DNA from 2 places in the Noviherbaspirillum sp. FW303-A3 genome. Region 1 is predicted to be linked to the other one. Evidence: riboswitches for the same ligand, from Rfam matches in the RefSeq annotation. Region 1 holds a riboswitch; the other holds the start of a gene.
What was found. Region 1 has a riboswitch for cyclic di-GMP ahead of AC3WOY_RS15490 (hypothetical protein). Riboswitches for the same ligand answer to the same signal wherever they lie in the genome.
Positions count from the first base shown of each region.

Region 2: linked by a shared signal. The riboswitch ahead of AC3WOY_RS11490 (lytic transglycosylase domain-containing protein) and the one ahead of AC3WOY_RS15490 (hypothetical protein) in region 1 are both predicted to bind cyclic di-GMP.

Region 1 covers NZ_JBYTAZ010000001.1:3,206,609-3,218,250, reverse strand. Annotated here, with positions in the region: gene AC3WOY_RS15540 (sensor histidine kinase) at 1-875, opposite strand, end outside; gene AC3WOY_RS15535 (glucan biosynthesis protein G) at 1,051-2,577, shown strand; gene mdoH (glucans biosynthesis glucosyltransferase MdoH) at 2,550-5,123, shown strand; gene AC3WOY_RS15525 (aminoacyl-tRNA synthetase) at 5,071-5,463, opposite strand; gene AC3WOY_RS15520 (GGDEF domain-containing response regulator) at 5,590-7,197, shown strand; gene AC3WOY_RS15515 (methyltransferase) at 7,194-8,324, opposite strand; gene AC3WOY_RS15510 (winged helix-turn-helix transcriptional regulator) at 8,394-8,876, opposite strand; gene AC3WOY_RS15505 (DUF4148 domain-containing protein) at 9,042-9,491, shown strand; gene AC3WOY_RS15500 (hypothetical protein) at 9,691-9,885, shown strand; gene AC3WOY_RS15495 (hypothetical protein) at 9,894-10,268, shown strand; gene AC3WOY_RS15490 (hypothetical protein) at 10,274-10,579, opposite strand; cyclic di-GMP riboswitch class I at 10,633-10,722, opposite strand; gene AC3WOY_RS15485 (acyl-CoA thioesterase) at 10,880-11,642, shown strand, end outside.
Region 2 covers NZ_JBYTAZ010000001.1:2,344,792-2,356,433, forward strand. Annotated here, with positions in the region: gene AC3WOY_RS11460 (efflux RND transporter permease subunit) at 1-2,941, opposite strand, end outside; gene AC3WOY_RS11465 (efflux RND transporter periplasmic adaptor subunit) at 2,957-4,114, opposite strand; gene AC3WOY_RS11470 (efflux transporter outer membrane subunit) at 4,155-5,543, opposite strand; gene AC3WOY_RS11475 (GNAT family N-acetyltransferase) at 5,699-5,986, opposite strand; gene AC3WOY_RS11480 (GNAT family N-acetyltransferase) at 6,077-6,979, opposite strand; gene AC3WOY_RS11485 (tetratricopeptide repeat protein) at 7,168-7,737, shown strand; gene AC3WOY_RS11490 (lytic transglycosylase domain-containing protein) at 7,707-8,411, opposite strand; cyclic di-GMP riboswitch class I at 8,628-8,712, opposite strand; gene AC3WOY_RS11495 (6-phosphofructokinase) at 8,912-10,012, shown strand; gene AC3WOY_RS11500 (thioredoxin family protein) at 10,014-10,340, shown strand; gene AC3WOY_RS11505 (metal-dependent hydrolase) at 10,394-11,620, shown strand; gene AC3WOY_RS11510 (SIR2 family NAD-dependent protein deacylase) at 11,606-11,642, opposite strand, start outside.

The sequences.
Region 1 (11,642 bases):
ATCGTGCGCAATGTGTCGGGCGACATGGCCTGCCCCTTGCACGTCATCCGGAAGATGATCCGGTCGCCCGCCCTGGATGCATGGAAGAGGATGGGCGCCCCGCGCGCCCTGTTGCGCGCCGCGCTTCCCAGCAGATTGCGCAGCGCCTGGCGCAGGCGCGCGCCGTCGGCAACGCCGTCGAGGCTGCCCGGCTGCGCGAAACGGAATTCGCAGTGCGGATGCTCTGCACGCATGTCCTCCAGCGCCTCATGGCAGGCAGTGCCGAGATCGACCGGCTTCTTCGCGACCGACATGCTCTTGCCCAGGCGCGAGCGCGCGAAGTCGAGCACATCCCGGATCATGCCTTCCATGGTTCGGGCACAGCGGTTTACGCGGGCGACAGCCTCCAGCTTGTGCTCGGGCGGCGCATCGTCGCTCGCAAGGTATTGGCATGTCATGTCGATGGCGGTCAGCGGCGTGCGCAGGTCGTGGCCGAGCATGCCCAGGAACAGGGAGCGTGTGCGTTCCACCTGGATTGCATATTGCGCAATCGCCTCGCTGACAGCGAAGTCGACCGCATCATGGAAACGCCGCCACTCGTCGAAGGCATGTCCATCCTCCGGATTCCACATGGAAGGAACCACTGCACGCAGCAAACGCAGTGCTTCGCCGACCTGCTGGACGTCGAAGTCCGGCGTCGCACGCAGCACGGTTCTTATGGTGACGGCGGAGGAAGAGGTGGACTGGCCGGCGCCGGACTCGATGTCGGCAGCGACAGCCATCAGGATCTGCTTTGCCTGGCCCTCAAGCGGCAGCATGGCAGGAAGGGCCGCGTGTTTCCACTCGGTGATGATCCGATCGATATTGTCGATGATGAAGGTCGGCAGTCTCATCATGTCCCTGCAAGGCTGGCCATGGGGAAAGCAGCGGCCATTGTACCGCCGTTTCCATGCGTGCATCGTCGCCTTTCAGCTAAGCAACCGCAGCGAATTCACCAATGATTGCCCATGCTCAAAGCGGTAACAGCGATGCCCTGCAACATACGCGCATGACCATACGGCAAAGAGGAAAATGTCTGCGAATCCGATGACCTGGATCAACACCGCCCGTGCAATCGCGCTGGCGTCCTTGCTCACTACAGTGCATGCGCATGCTTTCAACTTTGAAGATGTCGCTTCAAAGGCCCGGCGCCTGGCCGCGACCTCTTATGCGAAACCGGAAAAGAATGTCTCGAAAGCACTGGCGAACCTCGATTACGACCAGTACCGGGATATCCGTTTCGACCCTTCCCGGTCCTGGTGGCGCAATGCGAAGCTGCCGTTCGAACTCGCCTTTTTCCACCAGGGACGGACCTTCGATACGCCGGTGAAAGTACACGAAATCGTGGGCAGGAACGTGCAGGAGATCCGCTTCGATCCGAAGTCCTTCCATTACGGCGCCAACGACCTCCAGCCCAGGGACCTGGCCGGCCTCGGTTTCGCCGGCTTCCGCGTGCACTATCCGGTGAACACGACGAAGTACAAGGATGAGGTGCTGGTCTTCCTCGGCGCGAGCTATTTCCGCGCGGTGGGCAAGGGCCAGTTGTATGGGCTCTCGGCACGCGGGCTGGCCGTGGACACGGCGTTGAGTTCAGGCGAGGAATTCCCCCAGTTCACTGAGTTCTGGGTGGAACGCCCCTCCTCCATATCGAAGGAACTCACCATCTACGCCCTGCTCAATTCGCCGCGCGTGGCGGGCGCCTATCGCTTCACGCTGCGGCCGGGCGTCGATACCGCGGTGGATGTGAAGGCGCAACTCTACCTGCGCGAAAACGTGTCCAAACTGGGCATCGCGCCGCTCACCAGCATGTATTTCTTCGGCGAGAACCAGCGCGCGCCGATCGAGGATTACCGTCCGGAAGTACACGATTCCGACGGTTTGGCGATCCAGTCGGGAACCGGCGAGTGGATCTGGCGTCCATTGGTGAACCCCAGGCGGTTGCTGATGACCTCGTATGCGCTGAACAATCCGGCGGGATTCGGATTGATGCAACGGGATCGCCAGTTCAACAGTTACGAAGACCTCGAAGCGCGTTATGAAATGCGCCCCAGCGCCTGGGTTGAGCCGAAGGGGCAGTGGGGTGCCGGACGGGTGGAGCTGATCCAGATCCCGACGCCGGACGAAACCAACGACAACATCGTTGCCTTCTGGGTACCCGACAACCCGCCGCGCCCCGGCGAGCCTTTCGATGTCGAATACCGGTTGCTGTGGCAGAAGGATGCGGAAAAGCGTCCGCCCTCGTCATGGACGGTGCAGACGCGCCGCGGTCATGGCTGGGTGAAAAAGCCGGACGACAGCATTGCGCTGTCGGTCGATTTCGAAGGGCCGGCGCTGAAGAAACTCGCGGCCGGCGACAAGGTCGATGCGGTGGTCAGCGCCGACGCCAACGGGAAGATCATGGAGACGAATACCATCCGCAACGATGCGACGGGCGGATGGCGCATGACTGTCCGGCTGCGCCGCACCGACGAAAAGAAACCGGTGGAGTTGCGCGGTTACCTCAACAGCAACAACAACACCTTATCGGAAACGTGGAGCTATATCCTTCCCCCGGAGTAAGACAAAGATCGTCGTCCGACGCGCCTGCCGGCGACTACCTCGACCGGTTGCCGCTGACCGAAGCGCAACGGCGCGAGATCGAACTGCGCATGGCGGCCCATGCCGAGGAACCGATGACGGGCTTGCATCATGCCCTTGCCGGAAGACTGGCCGACCGCGGCAACCCGGCTTTCGGTTCGATCACGCGGAGACTGCAACTGGCGTTCGACCGCCGCAGCACCGAACCGCAACCTGCAGGCAACGTCCGCCGCCTCGACATCGAACGGCGCAGGCATGTCCGCATGCAATTCACGCCGCCCCTCAATCGCGCACCGATGGCGCCGCATCCGTGGGGGGAACTCAATCCCATCCTTCGCTGGTCAGAAAAGCGCATGCGCCGGCGCAACGAATGGCAGGAGCGCCGCGACGACGATGCACACCGCAAACCGTGGCCGGCGGACATGCCGCTGCCCGATCCGGACGACGGCATCGATGGTCCCGATCCGCGCGGACACTGGCGCTACCTCGGTAATGTCCGCCGCATCATCCTGCTTGCGCTGATGCTGTCGCAGACAGCGGTAGCCACGTGGTTCATGGGCAAGGTATTGCCGTACCAGGGCGAGGCCAAACTGGAAATGCTGCTGCTCGCGCTGTTCGCCATCCTGTTCTGCTGGGTATCTGCGGGATTCTGGACGGCAATGGCGGGATTCCTCGTCCTGCTGCGCGGCAGGGACCGGTATGGCATCGCGCGGAAGGTGGACGACGCGGCGCCCATCCCCGACAAGGCGCGCACGGCAATCGTCATGCCGATCTGCAATGAAGACGTACCGCGCGTCATGGCAGGCTTGCGTGCCACCTATGAATCCATGGCGCGCAGCGGCGATCTCGCGCATTTCGATTTCTTCGTGTTGAGCGACAGCAGCGACAGCGACGTGCGCGCGGCGGAGCTGTCCGCCTGGGCCTCGCTGTGCCGCGCAGTGGACGGCTTCGGCCGCATCTTCTACCGTCACCGCAAGCGCCGCGTGAAACGCAAGAGCGGCAACATCGACGACTTCTGCCGGCGCTGGGGAAAAAACTACCGCTACATGATCGTGCTCGACGCCGACAGCGTGATGAGCGGGACCTGCATCACGCGCCTGGTGCGTCTGATGGAAGCGAACCCGGGTGCCGGCATCATCCAGACCGCACCGGTCGCAGCGGGACGCGAAACCCTGTATGCGCGCATCCAGCAATTCGCCACGCGCGTCTACGGCCCGCTGTTCACCGCCGGCCTGCACTACTGGCAACTGGGCGAATCGCATTACTGGGGCCATAACGCGATCATCCGCGTTGCGCCCTTCATGCACCATTGCGCGCTTGCTCCCCTGCCCGGCCGCGGATCGCTGGCCGGCGACATCCTGTCGCACGACTTCGTCGAAGCGGCGCTGATGCGGCGTGCCGGCTGGGCGGTGTGGATTGCCTACGACCTGGAGGGCAGCTACGAAGAAATGCCGCCCAATCTCCTCGACGAGCTCAAGCGCGACCGCCGCTGGTGCCATGGCAACCTCATGAACTTCCGCCTGTTCACCGCGCGCGGCATGCATCCCGTCCATCGCGCCGTCTTCGTGACCGGTGTCATGGCCTACCTGTCCGCGCCGCTGTGGTGCCTGTTCCTCGCGCTCTCGACCGGCATGCTGGCCATGCACGCGCTGACCGAACCGCAATACTTCACGCAGCCGCGCCAGTTGTTTCCCATCTGGCCGCAATGGCATCCGGACAAGGCGATCGCGCTGTTCTCCGCGACCGCGACCCTGCTGTTCCTGCCCAAACTGCTGAGCGTGCTGCTGGTCTGGGCGCACGGTGCGCAGCAGTTCGGCGGCAAGCTGCGCGTGCTGGGCGGCATGCTGCTGGAAGTGCTGTTCTCCATGCTGCTGGCGCCGGTGCGCATGCTGTTCCACACCTGGTTTGTCGCTGCCGCCTTCCTTGGCTGGGAAATCCACTGGAAGTCGCCGCCGCGCGGCGATTCCGAAACCGGCTGGCGCGAAGCCCTGGCCAAGCACGGATGGCACATGGCGCTCGGGGTGGCGTGGGCGGCAGGCGTCTACCTGCTCAATCCCTCCTTCCTGCCCTGGCTGCTGCCGATCGCAGGCGGACTGGCGTTGTCAGGGCCGCTCTCGGTGCTGTCGAGCCGGGTCTCGCTGGGAAGGCGTTTGCGGAAGGCGAAGCTGTTCGCGATACCGGAAGAACTGGCGCCTCCGGCGGAACTGAAGGCAACCGCGGCGCATCATGCGGAAGCGGAAGCGGCTGCCGATTTTTCCCGCGCTGCCGTCGATCCCGTGCTCAATGCGCTTGCATGCGCAGCTGGCAGGCCGCGCTCGCGCGCGGATGCATCGATTGCGGTGACGCCCGCGCTCGTGCGCGGCGGACCGGCGATCCTCGGCAATGCGCAGAAGAACGCGCTGCTCGACGACCCGTACTCCCTGTCGCAGCTGCACCTGCGCGTCTGGTCCTCTTCCGGATTGCCGCAACGCTGGATCAGTGATGATGATGCATGCCGGGCAGGTGCAGCGGGTGGTGCAGGTCCTTGAAGCTCTTGTCGTGCTCGAGCAGGTGGATCACCGCCTTGACGATCGCATACATGACGGCGCGTTCGCGGTTAGGATGATCGGCGAAGTGGACGATCACCGGCCCTGACTTGACCGAACTGCAGCGGGATTCTCCCGCCTCCTTGTGAAAGCTCAGCGGAATGCCGTACTGGGTCAGCAGCGCGCCGCAGGCATTCCAGTCCCTCGTCCATTGCGGCACCGGCTCGGTGTTGATCCAGAGTGTGCCCGCATTCTCGCAGTACTCCTCCACTTCATGTCCGAGCAGCTGCGCCAGGTGGCGCTCCTTGGCCACACAGCTGCGGAAATATTCTTCATCGCTCATGCGCATGGAATTTCCCCTCGGCAACCTATCGTTCCGGATATGATTAAGAATAGCACCGGGCTGCGGTACGACAACCCGGGTTGAGCTTTCCTTTATGACAACGATCCCGGATAATCTGTTCCCACCATGAACACGCTTTCTCCCGATCCCGTCGAAGACCGCATCTACGTGCTGCGCACGCGCTGGGAGCGTTACGTCGCCGAAGGACGGTTCGAACAGTTCATCGAATTTGCGGTGGCCGTCAACAGCCTGACCGAATACTTCAACCGCCTGCGCCTGCCCGGCCTGGTGCGCTTGTGCGAGGGACTCGAGAACGCGGCGCTGGCGAAGCTGGGAGACCAGGAAACGCACCCTGTCCCGCAACAGGACATCCAGTCCTTGCAGCGCCAGGTCGATACGTTGCTCGGTGCCGTGGCGAGCTCGCGCCCTTCCGCCGCCGGCCGGCGCTCGGACGAACCGCCTTCCACGGCGGATATCGACTGGATCAAGCCGCGTGCGATCTGGATGGTGACCGCGCCCGAAAAGCGCGAGATGGCCGATGCGCTGACCCGCCAGCTCAAGTTCTTCGGCTTCAAGATCTTTGCGCTCGACTGGGATGCGCTGCGCCTTCCCGAAGACATGCCGCTGGCGGTGCTGTTCATTCCCGCCGCCGACGAACCGGGTGAAGTGCAGTTCGATTGCATCGCCGCCATCCGCAAGAGCTGTCCGGCGAGCCAGCTGTTCTATCTCGGCGTGCAATCGGCGATCGAGCCGATCGTCGAACTCATGCGCGCCGGCATCGACGTCACCATTCCCGCCGAAGACCAGCCCGCCATGGTGCTCAATTGCGTGCTCGACCTCGTGCAAAGCAACGAGCAGGAACAATACCGCGTGCTGGTGGTCGAGGATTCCCGCGTCGCGGTGGCGCTGATCCAGCGCACGCTCGCGCAGCACGACATCGACTGCCATGCGATCAACGATCCGGCCAGGCTGCTCGAAGCGCTCGAATCGTACAAGCCCGACCTCGTGCTGATGGACATGCACATGCCGCGCTTCAACGGCGTGGAAGCGACGCGCGTGCTGCGGCAGATGGCCGCCTACAGCGCGCTGCCCATCGTCTACCTGTCCGGCGAATCGGATGTCGGCATGCAGGTGGAGGCGCTGCGGCTCGGCGGCGACCAGTTCCTGGTGAAGCCCTTCAACCCGGTATTGCTGGCGGCGGTGGTCAAGACGCGGATCGAACGCTTCCGCGAAACGCGGCGCTCGACACGCCTCGACGGCCTGACCGGCCTGCTCAACCACACGTCGGCCAAATCGCGCCTGCAAGCGATGGTGCGGGAAACCGAAACACAGGGTGCGCTCACCGTGGCGATGATCGACATCGATCATTTCAAATCGATCAACGACACCTACGGCCACCCGGTCGGCGATCAGGTGATCCGGGGCCTGGCGTGGCTGCTCAAGGGGCGACTGCGCTCGGTGGATTTGATCGGGCGCTATGGCGGAGAGGAATTCATCATCGCGCTGCCCGGCGTAGACCTGGCACGCGCCATGCCGGTCATCGACCGCATCCGCCGCGACTTCTCGGCACTGCCGCATGCGCATCCAGAGGGCGCCCTGCACGCGACCTTCAGTGCCGGTGTTGCGGCCTTCCCGAGCATCCACCACACTGCCCCCGGCCTGACCGAGGCGGCCGACCAGGCGTTGCTGCAAGCGAAGCGCCTGGGGCGCAATCGCGTCGAGACGGCAGATTAGGCTGCGACCAGCCGCCAGAGCGAAGTCACTTCCGCAGATCGTGCGGCATGCAGTGGATCGCTTGCGTCGGCGGCCTTCGGATGCCTCGGCCGAGCATCCAGCTTCCCGATCACCTTCAATCCCGCCTTGTCGATCCAGCCCTGCAACTCGTCGCGCGTGCGCAACCCGAGATGTTCGGCAAAGTCGGAAAGAATCAGCCATCCCTCGCCGCCCGGCGCAAGATGCGCCGCCAGTCCATCGAGGAAGCCGCGCAGCATCCGGCTGTCGGGGTCGTAGACCGCGTATTCGATGGGGGAACTCGGCCGTGCCGGCAACCAGGGCGGATTGCAGACGACAAGCGGCGCCCGCCCCTGCGGGAACAGGTCTGCTGTGACCAGTTCCACCTGCGCCGAGAGACCAAGACGGTCGATATTTTCTCGTGCACAGGCCAGCGCCCGGGGATCCTGGTCGGTCGCGACAACGCGCTCCACGCCCCTTTTCGCCAGCACGGCGGAAAGCACGCCCGTTCCCATACCGATATCGAATGCCAGCGCCATCGACGGCAGCGGCGCCTTCGCCACCAGGTCGACATATTCGCCACGCACCGGCGAGAACACGCCGTACCAGGGATGGATCTTCGCGCCGAGCGCGGGAATGTCGACGCCCTTCTTGCGCCATTCGTGCGCGCCGACCAGCCCCTGCAGCTCGCGCAGCGAGGCCACGTAGGGTTCATGCGCCGGGCCGTAGGCTTCTTCGCACGCCTGCTGCACGTCGGGCGCGCGCCGCAGCGGAACAACATGGCCGGCATCGAAAGGCAGCAGCACCATGCCGAGGATGCGGGCGCGCTGCGCCTGCGCCTTGCGATGCAGATGGAATGCCTCGGCGGGGGTGGCCGGCGCGGCCTTGCCGGTTTTCGGTTTGCGGTCGGTGCGTCGCGCCAGTGCCTGCAGCAACTGCCGCGCATTCTGGAAATCGCCGCGCCACAACAGGGCCGTGCCTTCGCACGCCATGCGGTAGGCGGCATCGGCCGTGGTTCGATCATCGGCGATGGCAACGCGTTTGGGCGGCGGAACGGCGGCTTCGGAGCGCCAGCGGGCGGAGCGTTCCTGGCCTGCCTCGCTCCAGTGAATGACAGGGTATGCGCTCATCGTAGGGAATGGGTTGGATGCAAGAAACCGGCCGCGCATGCCGCGCGTCCGGGGATGGCGCATTCTATCTCACGCGGTCTTTAACGCCGGGTTGTCTTCGCCTTCCACCACGCGCACATTCCCCGCGGTCATCGGCTTGCCGCATTCCGAACATTGCTGGCCCGGCCGGGAAAGCTTGCCGCACTCGGTATGCAGCAGCCGGACCGGCGGCGCATCTTCCCGCGGCAACCATTCGTCCCCCCATCGCATCAGTTCCAGCACGACGGGGAACAGGGCGACGCCGGCAGGCGACAACTCGTACTTGAATCGCACCGGCCGCTCTTGGTAGGGACTCTTTGCGACGAGCCCCCCCTCGACCAGCCTGCCAAGGCGGTTGGTCAGGATGTTGGTCGCCGCGCCGGTCTGCTTCTGCAATTCGTCGAAGCGATGCGCGCCACGGAACAGCGCGCGCAGCACGAGCAGCACCCATTCGTCGCCGATCAGCTTCACGGAACGGACGATCGGGCAGGTCAGCGGTGCGCAGTACTTTTCGGGTTTGTCGGGCTTGTCCATGATTTTCATTGTACTTACTTGCAAAATAAAAGTCACTGGTTTATGATGAATCCGTAGCTTGCATTTTGCAAGTCACTAGCCGGTTCCGGGCAGTGGTTTGCGTAGTGACAAGTTTTCAGGTTGCGGCACCGGTTTTGCCGCCTTTAATTTCTTTGGAGAATACAAATGAACGCCAAACTGTCCAGCATCGCCATTGCCCTGATCGCCACCACCGCCAGCGCGTTTGCGGCGGATCCGGTCCTTACCCGTGCGCAGGTACGCGCCCAAGTCGAGCAAGCCTACGCCCGCGGCGAACTGAATCGCCAGAGCGAATTCGTGGAGCACGCCACCACCGCATCGACAGCGCCGCGCGCCCAGGTCCGCGTCGAACTCGATCGAGCCCATGCGCAAGGCCAGTCGGTGACGCAGCACGCGGAATTTGTCGAACACACCGGCACGACGGGCGGAAAATCCCGCGCCGACGTACGCGCCGAGCTGGAACAGGCCTACGCCCACGGGCAAGTCGGCAACCAGTCCGAATTCGTCGAGCACACCCATGTCGCGACCGGGAAATCGCGTGAAGAAGCGATCCGCGCAGCGGAATCCGTCCGCCCCGGCACCTCGTCCGGCAGCTGATCTGCCATTGCGGCCCGCCTGCCTGTCTCACCCATATCTGCCCAATATGGGTTTGGCCCGCCGTCCCGTGCGGGCTTTTTTTCGCACTCCGTGCCCGCATACATGCGCTTTGCTCCGCGATCCGTGCATTTCGTCGCATTGCCGTGGCAGCGTGCCGGGGTCGGCATTATCGTGGAGCCATCTTGACAAGGAGATCGGCATGAAAGAATCCACGACACAAGGACGCAGCAAGGGCCTTGCCTTCCCGATGATCCTCATCCTGGCCGGAGTGGTCATGTTCCTCACCAGGAACGGGCTGGTTGACCGCCAACTGGTGCTGCAGTTGCTGCCACTGGTGCCGGTTGCCATCGGCGGTTCGCTGCTGTTCTCGCGCTTGCATCGCAGGGCCGGCTAGGACCGGGCATGGACACCGAGATCGTCCTGTTCGTACGGGAGCAGGTTGCCGACACGATGCTGCAGGAGGCGCTTGCCGAAGCGTTCGGCATTGCGCCTGACGCCGGGGACAAGCCGCTCGTCGTCCGCTACGCACAGGGATTTGCCGTCGGGGTCAGCATTCCATGCGACGACAAAGTACCGGTGGAGTATGCCGCGAACATGCTGTCGGAGCGGCTGGACACGGCGGTCCTGCTCGAGTCATGCGCCGGGGCGCAATGGCTCCTGTTCGCGCCGGGCGCCCCTGATCCGCTTGAAGTACAGGTGGTGGAGTTGCGGCATGGACTGGACGTCGCCATGCCCATGCGCGCAGGAAAGCTGCCGGCAGATGCGGCATATGCGTAAGTGAGCTATCGCTTCTGTCCGAAGTAGCGGCCGCCTGTTTCCTGGTGCCGCCGCTCGGCAATCGCCCACAGTTTGTTGCCGCGCGCGTTACGGTCGTCGAAGGCGCGCTTCTTCTCGACAGCACTCGCCTCATCCTCTTCCAGGGCATCGGCAATATCTCTCTTCAGCGCCTCGCGGAACGTACCTGAAGACAGGCACTTGGCATCCTTGCCGACCACGATAGTCATGGCATTGCCGCTGCGCGTGAAGCCGCATTCGGCGAACGCGATCGCAGGCAAAAGCAGCAGGATGGCAATGAGGTGTTTGTGCATTGGCATTCCAAAAAGGCAAGGCATGCCAAAGCATGAAGCTTGACTTCGCTTCAGAAGGCGGCCCCGCTACCATGAGAGACGATGTCCCTGTTAGGTCGGAAGCTTTGCGTCCCGGCCTTTCGACCGGTTTGCCCTGCGGTGGATTGATAGACCCAGTATAGCAGCAAGCGGCAATTTTTGTATCCGCACGGCAACTTTTTGAGAATCCGCTGATTTTCCGCAAACCCTGCACCGGCCGGCAATTTTGTTTACCATTGAAAAGCACGAGTGTTCGCATTTCTCAATCAGACAAGAAAGCCCATGACAACCCACCCATTTGACCAGGCGCTCGCCCTGGAGGCGGAAAGCGACGACCTGTATCGCGGCCATACGTCCGAACATTACTGGAACATGATCTCACCGTTCGGCGGCACCACGGTCGCCACGCTGCTGCAGGCGATCCTGTCGCACCCGCGCCGGCTGGGCGATCCACTGGCCATGACGGTCAACTTCGCGGGGCCGCTCCAGAAAGGCGGGTTCCGCATTCGGGTGCATCCGGTGCGCACCGGCCGGTCGACGCAGCACTGGCAGATGGAAATCCGCCAAGGCGATGATGCCGAGCCGGCGATTACCGGCACCGCGGTGTTTGCGGTGCGGCGCGACGCCTGGTCCGACACCGAATCAACGATGCCTCCGGCCGCGGCGCCGGAAGAGCGCGACCGCTACGCATCGCCGGCCAACGTCCCTTTCCTCCAGATGTACGACGTGCGCTATGTCAACCGTGATCCGCTCGCAGGAGGAAGCGACAGCGACACGCAATGCTGGATCAGCGACGTGCCGCCGCGCGGGCTGGACTTCCCGTCCATCGCCGCGCATTGCGACACCTTCATTCCCCGCCTGTTCGTGCGCAAGGGCGGTCCGACGCCGATCTCGACGGTGACGCTCACGATCAACTTCCATGCGGACAGCGAGGCGCTGCAGAAGGTAGAGGGACACCACACTTTTGCAACGGCAAAGGCGAACGCCTTCAACGGCGGGTATTACGACCAGGAGGGAAAGGTCTGGTCCAGGAACGGCATCCTGC
Region 2 (11,642 bases), 860 kb from region 1:
CCGCAATCGACATCGGCGAACGGAAGCTGGCATCCGCCACGCCAAGGCCGATGGCAATCGGCAGCATGCCCGCGCCCATCGCCAGCGTGGTCATGATGATCGGCCGCGCCCGCTTGTGGCAGGCGTCGAGCAGCGCGTCGAAGCGCGACAGGCCGTGGTCGCGGCGGGCGACGATGGCGTATTCCACCAGAAGGATGGAGTTCTTGGTCGCGATGCCCATCAGCATGATCAGGCCGATCAGCGACGGCATCGAGAAACTTTTCTGCGCGACCAGCAGGCCGACGAAGGCGCCGCCGAGCGACAGCGGCAACGCGGCGAGAATCGTCACCGGATGCAGGAAGTCCTTGAACAGCAGCACCAGTACGATGTAGATGCAGAGCACGCCGGTCAGCATCGCCAGGCCGAAGCTGGCGAAGAGTTCGCCCATCACCTCGGCATCGCCGACTTCGACCACCTTCACGCCGGGCGGGAGATTCTGGACCGCCGGGAGCTTGTGCACGGCTGCGGTCACGTCGCCCAGCGGCAGGCCGGACAGCTCGATCTCGAAGTTGATGTTGCGCGAACGGTCGTAGCGGTCGATCACTGCCGGGCCGCCGGTCACTTCGAGGTCGGCGACCTGGCCGAGCATGACCGGGCCGCGCCTGCCGGGCACCGTCAGCCTTTCCAGCACACCGAGGTCTTCGCGCGCCGCCTCGTCCAGCTTGACCACGATGGGCACCTGGCGCTGCGACAGGTTCATCTTCGGCAGCGATACGTCGTAGTCGCCGACGGTGGCAATGCGCAGGGTTTCGCCGATGGCGCTGCTCGTGACGCCGAGATCGGCGGCGCGGGCGAAGTCGGGACGGATCGCGATCTCAGGACGGATCAGGCTGGCGGTCGATGCCACGTTGCCGAGGCCGGGAATGGTGCGCAGGTCCTTCTCGACAGCCAGCGCCGCCGCGCGCAGCGCATTGGCATCCTCGCCGGTCAGCACGAGGATGTATTTCTCGCCCGATCCGCCGAGGCCGACCTTGGTGCGCGCGCCGGGCAATTGTTCCAGCGCGGCACGGATATTGTTCTCGATGCCTTGCTTGCGCGGCCGGTCGCCGCGCGGCGTGAGCTGGATGGTCAGCGTGGCCTTGCGCGCCTCGGCCGCACCCTGCGGTGCGAACGGGTCGCCGCCGGCGCTGCCGCCGCCAATCGTGGTGTAGACGCTCTTGACGTGCTCGACACGGGAGATGAGCGCGCGCGCATGTTCCGCGGTCTTCATGGTGTTGGCCAGTGTCGATCCCGGCGGCAGTTCGATGTACACCTGCGTCTGCGAGTTGTCGTCCGGCGGAATGAAGCCGGTCGGCAGCAGCGGGATCAGCATGATGGAGCCGATGAAGAACAGCGTGGCCGCAATCATCGTCGTCAGCCGGTGCTTCAGGCACCATCTGGCCCATTTCATGTAGGTCTTCATCCAGCGCGGATCGCCGTGGTCGTCGACGATGGGCTTGAGGATGTAGGCCGCCATCATCGGCGTCAGCACCCGCGCCACCACCAGCGACGCGAACACCGCGAGCGAGGCGGTCCAGCCGAACTGCTTGAAGAACTTGCCGGCCACGCCGCTCATGAAGGCGGTCGGCAGGAACACGGCGATCAGCGTGAAGGTGGTGGCGATCACCGCCAGGCCGATTTCGTCGGCCGCTTCCATCGCCGCCTGGTAGGGTGTCTTGCCCATGCGCAGGTGGCGCACGATGTTTTCCACTTCCACGATGGCGTCATCGACCAGGATGCCGATGACCAGGGACAGCGCGAGCAGCGTGACGACATTGATCGAGAAGCCGAGCAGGTACATGCCGATGAAGGCAGGGATCACCGACAGCGGCAGGGCGACCGCCGACACGAAGGTCGCGCGCCAGTCGCGCAGGAACAGCCAGACCACCACCACTGCAAGCAGCGCGCCTTCGAGCAGCAGCTGCATCGAGCCGTCGTATTCCTCTTCCACGGGCGCGACGAAGTTGAAGGCTTCGGTGATGTCGAGATCGGGGTGCTGCGCCTTCAGCTCGACCAGTGCTTTCTGCACCGCGGCGCCGACCGTGACTTCGCTCTCGCCCTTGCTGCGTGACACTTCGAAGCCGACTACCGGTTTGCCGTTGAGCAGTGCGGCGGAGCGGCGCTCGGCGATGGTGTCGCTGACATTGGCCACTTCATCGAGGCGGATGCGGCGGCCGTCGGACAGGGGCAGTTCCAGGCGTGCCAGCTCCTCGGCGGATTTCACCGTGGCGAGCGTGCGCATCGGCTGTTCGCCGCCGCCCAGATCGGCGCGTCCGCCGGCGCTTTCGCTCTGCATCATGCGCAGCTGGCGCGAGATGTCGGCCGCCGTCGCGCCCAGCGCGAGCATCTTGCCGGGATCGAGCGCGACGCGCACCTCGCGCGCCACCCCGCCTACGCGATTGACCGCGCCCACGCCACGCACCGACAGCAGCTTGCGCGATATGTCGTTGTCGACGAACCACGACAGGGCTTCTTCGTCCATGCGCGGCGAAGAAATCGTGAAGGCGAGCACAGGCTGGGCGGCAAGATCCATCTTGTTGACGATGGGATCGCGCACGTCGCCCGGCAGGTCGGCGCGCACGCGCGCCACGGCCGAGCGCACGTCGTCCACCGCTTCCTGCACCGGCTTCTCGAGGCGGAACTCGGCGGTCAGCGTGACGCCGCCATCCTGTACCTTGGTATAGATGTGCTTGAGGCCCTGCACGGTGGCGATCGAATTTTCGATCTTGCGCGCCACTTCGGTTTCGAGCTGCGCGGGGGCTGCGCCCGGCAGCGATACCGACACGCTGACCGTGGGCAATTCGATGTCGGGGAAGTTCTGGATTTTCATGCCCTTGAAGGAGAGCACGCCGGCAAAGGTCAGCATCACGAACAGCATGACCGCCGGTATCGGGTTCCTGATCGACCAGGATGATACGTTCATCATCGCGTGCGCTCCTTATTTCGCAACCGGTTTGCCGTTCGCATCGGCGCCGCTGGCGGAAGCGTCGGCCACGCGCACGAGGTCGCCGTCGTTGAGGAAGCCGGCGCCGCTGACCACGACCGCCGCATCGCCCTTCAGGCCTTCCAGGATTTCGACACGATCGCCGATGCGGCGCCCGGTCTTCACCTTGACCTGCTGCACGCGATTTTCCGGCGTGACCCGGAAGACATAGTTGAAGCCGTCGCGCAATACGACCGCCTGCTGCGGCACCGTCAAGGCGGAAGAAGTGCCGAGGTCGAACTCGCCGCGCGCGAACATGCCGGCCTTCGCGGAAGGCGTGTTCTCGTTCGCCGCCGTCAGGTCGACATACACGATGGCGGCGCGGTTTTGCGGATCGACGGTCGGGCCGACCATGCGCACCTTGCCCTTCAGTTCGGCGCCGTTGACGGCGACGATGGATGCCGGTATGCCTGCCTTGACGCGGCCGAGTTCCGACGACGTCACTTCGGCGCGCCATTCGAGACGGCCGCGCCGGATCATGCGGAACAGTTCCGTGCCGGCGGGCACGACCGCGCCCACGGTGGCGGCGCGCGCGGAAATGACGCCGCTGTCGGGCGCCAGCACCTGCACCTTCTTCAGGCGGAGCTGTTGCGCGGAGAGGGTCGCCCTGGCCGCTTCGACCTTGGCCTTCTGCGTCTGTTCCGCGGTGAGGTACTGGTTGATCTGCTGCTCGCTCAGCGCGCCGGTGCTCTGCAAGGTGCGCGCGCGCGCCGCGTTGGCGGCGGCCTCGGCGGCGTTCGCTTCCGCCTCCATCAGCGCCGCGCGCGCCTGCGCGACATCGGCGGCGACGGATTCATTGGCGAAGGTGGCCAGCACCTGTCCCGCGCGCACCTGGTCGCCGACGTTCACATGCACTTCCGCCAGGCGCAGGCCGTTCGATTCGCTGCCGATGATCGCTTCCTGCCAGGCGGCGATGTTGCCGTTCGCCGCGAGCCGGATCGGCATGGTGGCCGTCTGCGGACGGACTGTCGATACGGTCAGCGCCGGTTTCGGGCCGGCTGCCTTCTTGTCGTCCGCCGCATTGGAATCGTGGGACAGGAATGCGGAACCGCCCGCGAGGACAAGCAATGCAACCAGGACGAAGGCGACGGGTTTGAGTTGGAATGGCTTCATGACATTGTTTCCATCATTCATATTTCGAAATCTTGCGCGTTCATTGCTGTCCGGCGTTCCAGCCGCCGCCGGCGGCGCGATAGAGCGCAATCCAGGCGCTGCGCCGTTCCCTTTCCAGCGCGACGAGCGCGTTCTCCGACGCGAGGCGGTTGCGGCGCGCCTCTTCCAGCTCGACAAGACTGGCCAGCCCGCCCTTGTAGCGCGCTTCCGTTGCATTGAACGATGCGCGATAGCCTTCGGCCGCGATGCGGGCATCCTCGCCGCGCGCGGCGGTGCTGTCCAGGTTGATCAGCGCCTCTTCCACCTCGCGCACTGCCTGCCGCACACGCGCCCGGTAGGCGGCGACGGCGGCCTCGTAACGCGCCTCGGCCGCCTCGACGCCGGCGGCGCGCCGGCCGCCATCGAACACCGGCAGCGACAAGGCCAGCGGGCCGATGGACCAGGTGGACAGTTCGGCGTCGGTTCCGCCCGTGCGGAAGCTGGCGCGTCCGACCGAACCGCTGAGCGACAGGCGCGGGAAGCGTTGCGCCTGCGCGCCGCCGATCTCGGCGCTCGCGGCGGCGACCTCGCGTTCGGCGGCAAAGACGTCGGGCCGCTGAGACAGCACTTGTGCCGGCAGGCTGTCGATCGCGATGCCGGTCTCGGCGGCAGTGGTGGCGGGCGCCGACAGCTTCTGCCGCAGCTCGGGCTCGGGCAGCGCCGTCAGCGCGACCAGTGCCTTGATGCCGGACTCGCACTGCGCGCGCTGCTGGGTCGCGCGGGCGTTGGCTTCGGCGGCGCTGGCACGGGCCAGAGCGGCCACCGCGGGGGCGGTGAAGCCCGCCTGCCGGCTCAGGTCCGCCAGCCGCGCGGTCTCACCGCGCGACGCTGCGTCGGACAGCGCAATGACAAGCAAGCCGTCGCAGGACCGCTGGCTGTAATACAGGTTGGCCGCTTCCGCCGCGACCGATACGCGCGCCTCATGCCAGCCCGCGGACGCGCCTTCAAGGCGCGATTGCGCGGCGTCGCGTGCCGCCCTTCCCGCGCCGAACAGGTCGATTTCCCATGCCGACTGGAAGCCGGCCTGGGCGGTCGTCCCCATCGGTTGCGGCGGCTGTGCGCTGCTGCGGGCGACGCTCGCTGCTGCATCCAGTGCCGGCAGCAACGCCGCTCCGGATGCGATACGCACAGCGCGCGCTTCGCCGATCCGCGCCTGCGCGGAAGCGATCGTCGGACTTGCCGCCTGCGCCGCTTCGATCAGTTGCGCCAGCACCGGATCGCCTTGCTGCTGCCACCACTGCGAAAGTCCGGCGATGTTGCCGCCGTGCGGCAGCGGCGCGTGCCACTGTTGCGGCGCGACGGTTGCAAGGGGGACCGGCTGCTGCTGCGTGGCGCAGGCGCCGAGCAGCATGGACAGGCCAACGGTGACGAGCTTTTGACGTTTGTTCATGTTTCTTTTTCTTGTTGCATTCTGCGATGACGCGCGTGGCAGGAGTCTGGAGGTCGTCCTGGTTCAGGAAAAAGTAGCCCGGCTAAAAAACGGGCGGGACAATACAGGCCGTGCACGGCGCCGTCATCCCGCTTCGAATGACGTGGGGAGAGAAGCTAGCCTGCCTTGACCGATGCGCCGTACTCCGGATGACGGCTCAGGTAACCTGCGATGAATTCGCAGCGGGCAACGATCTTCCGTCCGACCGCGACGGCATCGTCCAGCGCGAGCTTCGCAAGTTTCGAACCATAGCCCTTTCCTTCGTGTCCGTCGCCAACTTCAGTATGAGTGAACACGACAGCGTCGCCGTCGAGCCTGTATTCGGCAATGCCGACGATTTCACCTTTATCGAGCAGTTCGTAACGCTGTTGCTCGCTGTTGTTTCTCAGGGTTGCACCACTCATGATTCTCCCTTGTCCAGTTTGCGCCGGCATGCCTGCCGGAACTTGTCCGTCATTGCGCAAACATTGTAGTGCAAGGCCGGCAAATCCGATTCAGCGTCCGCGCAAGCTTTTTGCCGCGCGCCACGCTGCCAGCAGCTTTCCAGCCATGCGCCATGGAAGGCTGTGGTCGCGGGCGGCGTGATGCAGGACCCAGCGGTTCGCGGCCAGGGTGCAGCCCTTGCATGCCGTCTCGAAGGCGGTGCCGGCATGGCGGACCAGCGCGCCCGGGGAGCGATACAGCGCCAGATGATGGAAGGCCTGGAACTCGCCGAGCAGCGCCGTCTTGTAGTCGTACCAGCTATGGCCGAGGTGGAACCGCTCCGCTCCCGTCTCGATCGCATGGCATGCCGCGAGATAGCAGCACAGCGTGCCGAGCCGATACGTATCGAACTCGGCGGCATGGGCGTTCAGCCGGGAAATGCAATTCTTTCCGAAGCGATACATGATCGTGCCGCCGCACATCCGGCCGTCGACGGTTGCGGCCAGCACTGCGCCGGACTGCCGGACGAGGGCGACGATGCGCCGTGTCTCTTCTTCATCGATGGCGAAGGCCATGCCTTTGGCCGCGATCCGCAGCCGGCTCAGTTCGATGATCTGACGGATGAGGCATTCGCCGGCTTCACCGCCTTCAAGAACGGCATGCCGGAATGTGGGGAAATCGCGCTCCAGCCGGTTGCGGTGGCGCTTCAGGTTCTTGCGGGTGGCCGGACCGAGCCGCGCAAGGTATTCCTGCGGCGTGGCCGGCAGCGCGACGATGAAGTCCTCGGCGCAGAAGGCTTGCTGATGCACCAACGGGATGTGCGATGCCGCCGTTTGCACGGCATGGAATTCGATGACGTCCGCAAGGGCCGACTGCGAAAACATGTGGCGCGCAAAACGGACCACTTCGTTTTCATGCACGGCGATTGCGGCCGGGGCCGCCACCGCAGGGAATGGCTTCGCGTCGAAAGGCACCGCGTTTTCAGGACGTTAGACGGACCGAGGTACCGCCGGAAAGGCTGCGAGCGCATCACCGGGAGGTAAGTTCCCGCCGATCCATGGCGCGTGATTTTGTTCCACCGCAACCGCACGCATGTTGGCCTCCAAAGACAATCCGGGATCGCTACCCTGTTTCGCTCAGCCACCTTGCCACGGATAAAGAAATGTCCCTGTCGTCCCCATCCACGAACATTGCCCTTCAGCAGGCCATTACCCATCATCTGCGCGGCCGGTTGAAGGAAGCGGAGCAGTTATACCGCGTGGTCCTCAAGATCCATCCCGGCCACGCCGATGCCGGCCGCAACATGCTGGCCGCGATGTTCATGAGCAGGCGTTATGCCGACATGGAAAATGCGGCGCTGGAACTGGTGAAGGATGCGCCCCGCTTCGGCATCGCATGGAAGGGGATGGGACTGGCGCAACTGATGCAGGGCAAGGACGCGGTGCATGCCTTCCGCATGGCGGCGAAGCATCTGCCCGACGACGCGGAATCGCACGAAAACCTCGGACTGGCGCTCAAGCGCGCGGGTCGGCCGGATGAGGCGGAAGATTGCTTCAGGCGGGCGATCAAGTTCAATCCAGTCTCCGCAAGCGCCCACGTCAATCTCGGCAACCTCTTGAAGGAAACAGGACGCCAGACGGAGGCCGAAGCGGCATATCGCCAGGCACTCGCATTGCAACCTGACCTTGCCGATGCGCTGCCTCAGGGTTCGTCGCCGGATGTCGCCGCGTAGAACTTCCTCACGTCCCGCACATAGCGCCGCGTCTCGTTGAAAGGCGGCACGCCATTGTATTTGCGCACGTTGCCGGGGCCGGAGTTGTAGGCGGCAAGCACCTCGTCGAACGTCGCATGGGTACGCATCAGGTACTTCAGGTAGGCGGTGCCGGCGTGGATATTCGTCTGCGGATCGTACAGCGAATGCGCGTTGACGATACCGACGAACTTCGCCGTTCCCGGGGTGACCTGCATCAGCCCGCGCGCATTCCTCTTCGAGCGTGCCTTCGGGTTGTACCCGGACTCCTTCTGGATGACCGCATGGATCAGGCTGGACGGCACGCCGTGCCGCAGCGATGCATTGACGACCATGTGATGGTAAGGCTTGGCATCGCAGGAATGGCAGGTGGCATTGTCGACGATATCCTGGATCGATTCGCTGTAATCCGGCATGGGCAGCAGCGGCCGCGGCGATGCGCCGCGCGCCGCCTTGCGGAAGGATCGCGGTTCGATACCGAACGTCCCCCACTCGGCGAGCACGTCCTGCGCCCGCACGCGTTTCTTGCGCGCCGACTCTTGCGCGGCCTGGGCCGCAACGGCCTGCTGTTCGCTTTCTTCCACCGAGACCGGTGCGAGGGGAAAGGGTCCTGCACATGCGGCAAGCAATGCCGCGAAAAAGAGGGCGATCAACATGTTCACCGCCCTTGCTGTCACTGCCGCACGCGCTGCTGTGGAATCGGTAGCGTTCCACCGCACGGATGCATCGTTGCTGCACATGGTTCCTCCGCTCGCGGCACGCAGATGTGCCGCATGGCCTGGCATGCATTCGCGACGATCTCAAGCAACGGAGAGATGTTGCGGGAGTGAAGAGAGCTGGAGGGCGGCAGGATGCGAGCGGAACGGTATCCACTCGGCAGCCCTGCTGTCATAGACGTGTGCCCTTAGACCAGAAGCTTTGCGTCCCCGCCTTTCGACGGGTTTGCCCTTATCGGAATGTTTGCTGCCGGAACCAGCATACGCCAATCGTTTCCCATTAGAAAACGACTGAAGCATCTTGATACAACTGCGAGGCAATTGCGCCACGAAACGATAGCGGCTTGACACGATCTACTGACACAACGGCAATGCGCCCGGGCCGGATTGACTTGGTGATGCCCGGGGGTGATACTAAATTGACATATCCAGGAGAAACTGTGGTCAAACGAATCGCCATCAATACCGGCGGGGGCGATGCGCCCGGCCTCAATGCTGTCATCCGTGCAACGGTGCTCGCCGCCATCAACCGCGGCTGGGAATGCTATGGCATCCGCGACGGCTTCAACGGCATCCTCAATCCGGATCGCTATGCCGACGGCGGCGTGTTCCGCCTGACGCGGGACGGCGTGCGCGGCATCGCGCACCTGGGCGGCACCATCCTCGGCACGACCAACAAGGGCAATCCCCTGCACTATCCGGTGAAGATGCCGGACGGCACGACGAAGGATACGGACCGGTCGGACGAGGTCCTGGCCTACTTCGCAAAGGAAAAACTCGATGCGCTGGTGGCCATCGGCGGCGACGGATCGCTGACGATCGCGCATGCGCTGCACAAGAAGGGCCTGACCGTGGTCGGCGTGCCCAAGACCATCGACAACGATCTCGACAAGACCTTCACCACCTTCGGCTTCGATACGGCCGTGGCGTTTGCCACCGATTGCCTGGACCGCCTGCACAGCACGGCGGAGAGTCACCAGCGCGTGATGGTGGTGGAGGTGATGGGGCGTTATGCGGGATGGATTGCCTTGCATGCCGGCATCTCCGGCGGCGCGCACAGTATCCTGATCCCGGAAATTCCGTTCGACATCGAGAAGGTCGCGGAGAAGGTCCGCTGGCGCGACGGGCTCGGCCGCATGTACTCGATAGTCGTCGTCGCCGAAGGCGCGGCGCCGCTGGAAGGCGGACGGGAAGTCGCCGAAGCAGCCGGCACCGGACATGCCGAGCGCCTGGGCGGCATCGGCGAGCGCGTTGCCAAGGCCTTGCAGGAGCGCACCGGCAAGGATGCGCGCGTGGTGGTGCTCGGCCACCTGCTGCGCGGCGGCAGCCCGACCTCCTTCGACCGGCTAGCGGCGCTGCGCTTCGGCGCGGCAGCCGTGCGCGCGCTGGAACAGGACATGTCGGGCGTGATGGTGTCGCTGGCTTTCCCGAACGTGGAATACGTCGCGCTGGAAGAGGTCGCCGGCCGCATGAAGGGCGTGCCGCTCGACAGCGATACGCTGCAGACGGCGCGCGACATCGGCATCTGCTTTGGTGATTAGCATGGGACTCAACACCAGTTACGCCGAGCAGGAACCGGCACGCAGCGAGGTCGATGCGCTTGCCGGCCCGACCGTCGTCGAATTCGGCGCACCCTGGTGCGGCTTCTGCATCGGCGCGCAGCCGCTGATCGAACAGGCATTCGAGGGACATGACGCGGTCCGGCATATCAAGATCGAGGATGGTCCCGGACAGCGGCTCGGCCGCTCGTACCGTATCAAGCTGTGGCCGACGCTGGTCTTCCTGAAGGATGGCGTCGAAGTCGCGCGCCTCGTGCGTCCTGCAGATGCCGGCGCGATCCGGCAAGCACTTGCGCAGCTCGACGGCTAGTGCGATTGCGCTGTTCCCGGAGGCGGAGCACGGGAGCCGTGTAAGATTGTCCGATGGATAACCTGAGTCATTCGGTCGCCGGCCTGGCAGTCGGCGAACTGCTGCACCGCAGCCTGCCGCAGGAGGACGATCCGGGCATGCAGCGCCTGCGCCGCCGCCTGTTGCTGTTCACTGCCTGGGCAGCAAGCAACTTTCCCGACATTGATCTCGTGCTGACGCCGGTGCTGCCGGCGCCGCTCGGCTACCTGATGCACCACCGGGGCCATACGCACACGCTGCTGTATGCGATTCCGCAGGCACTGCTGTTGTGGGGCCTGGTCCTCCTCCTGTGGCCCAATGCCCGCCGCCTGATGGAAGCCAGTGCCGTTGCGCGCAAGGGCTTCTTCGCGGCCCTGTCGATCGGGCTCGCGCTGCACCTGTCGATGGACTTCCTCAATTCGTACGGCCTCCATCCGTTCCACCCGTTCGACTCGCGCTGGTTTTACGGCGACATGGTGTTCATCCTCGAGCCGTTCTTCTGGATCGTGTTTGGCGTACCGCTGGCGATGATGGCGCCTCCAGCATTGCGCATCCTGTTCCTTGTGGCGCTGGCTGCTGCACCGGCATACTTCGCGGGGAAGGGCTTCCTCCATTGGAGCTCGCTCGCGGGGCTGGCCGTCGTTGCCATCATCACCGGAGTCCTTCAGCATCGTGCCGGCACGGCCGGCAGGCGGGGCCTGGCAACGGCATTCGCACTCGGCGCAGCCTTTATCGCCACGCAAGGAATGGCGTCCTGGAACGCCGGACGCCTCGTGGCCGAAACACTGCAGCACAGGGATCGCGCGAACCGTGTTCTCGACGTCGCGCTGACGCCCTTCCCCACCAATCCCCTTTGCTGGACCTTCGTGTCCGTCGAGAGCGATCCGCAGGCGGGCAAGTATGCGTTGCGGCGCGGCGTGCTGAGCCTGTCGCCCGGCGTGCTGCCGCTCGACCGTTGTCCCGCCAGCCGGTGGGGCGATGTGCTTCCGCCGGAGGCGACAACGTCGATTGCCTTCTACTCGGGAGAGGTCGCCGACCTGTACACGCTGCGGGCGCTGAAGGACGGCAATTGCCACTTCGAAACCTGGCTGCGTTTTTCCCGTACGCCGTCGGTGGGAGCGACCGCAGCGACGGACCTGCGCTACGGCCCCGCCTGGAAGGAAAACTTCACCACGATGGACTTCGAATCCTTCAGGAAGCTGGATTGCCCGCGCTACGTGCCGCGCTGGCGTTTCCCGCGATCCGACCTACTTGGCCCATGAGGGCAGCCAGCGCAGGAACCAT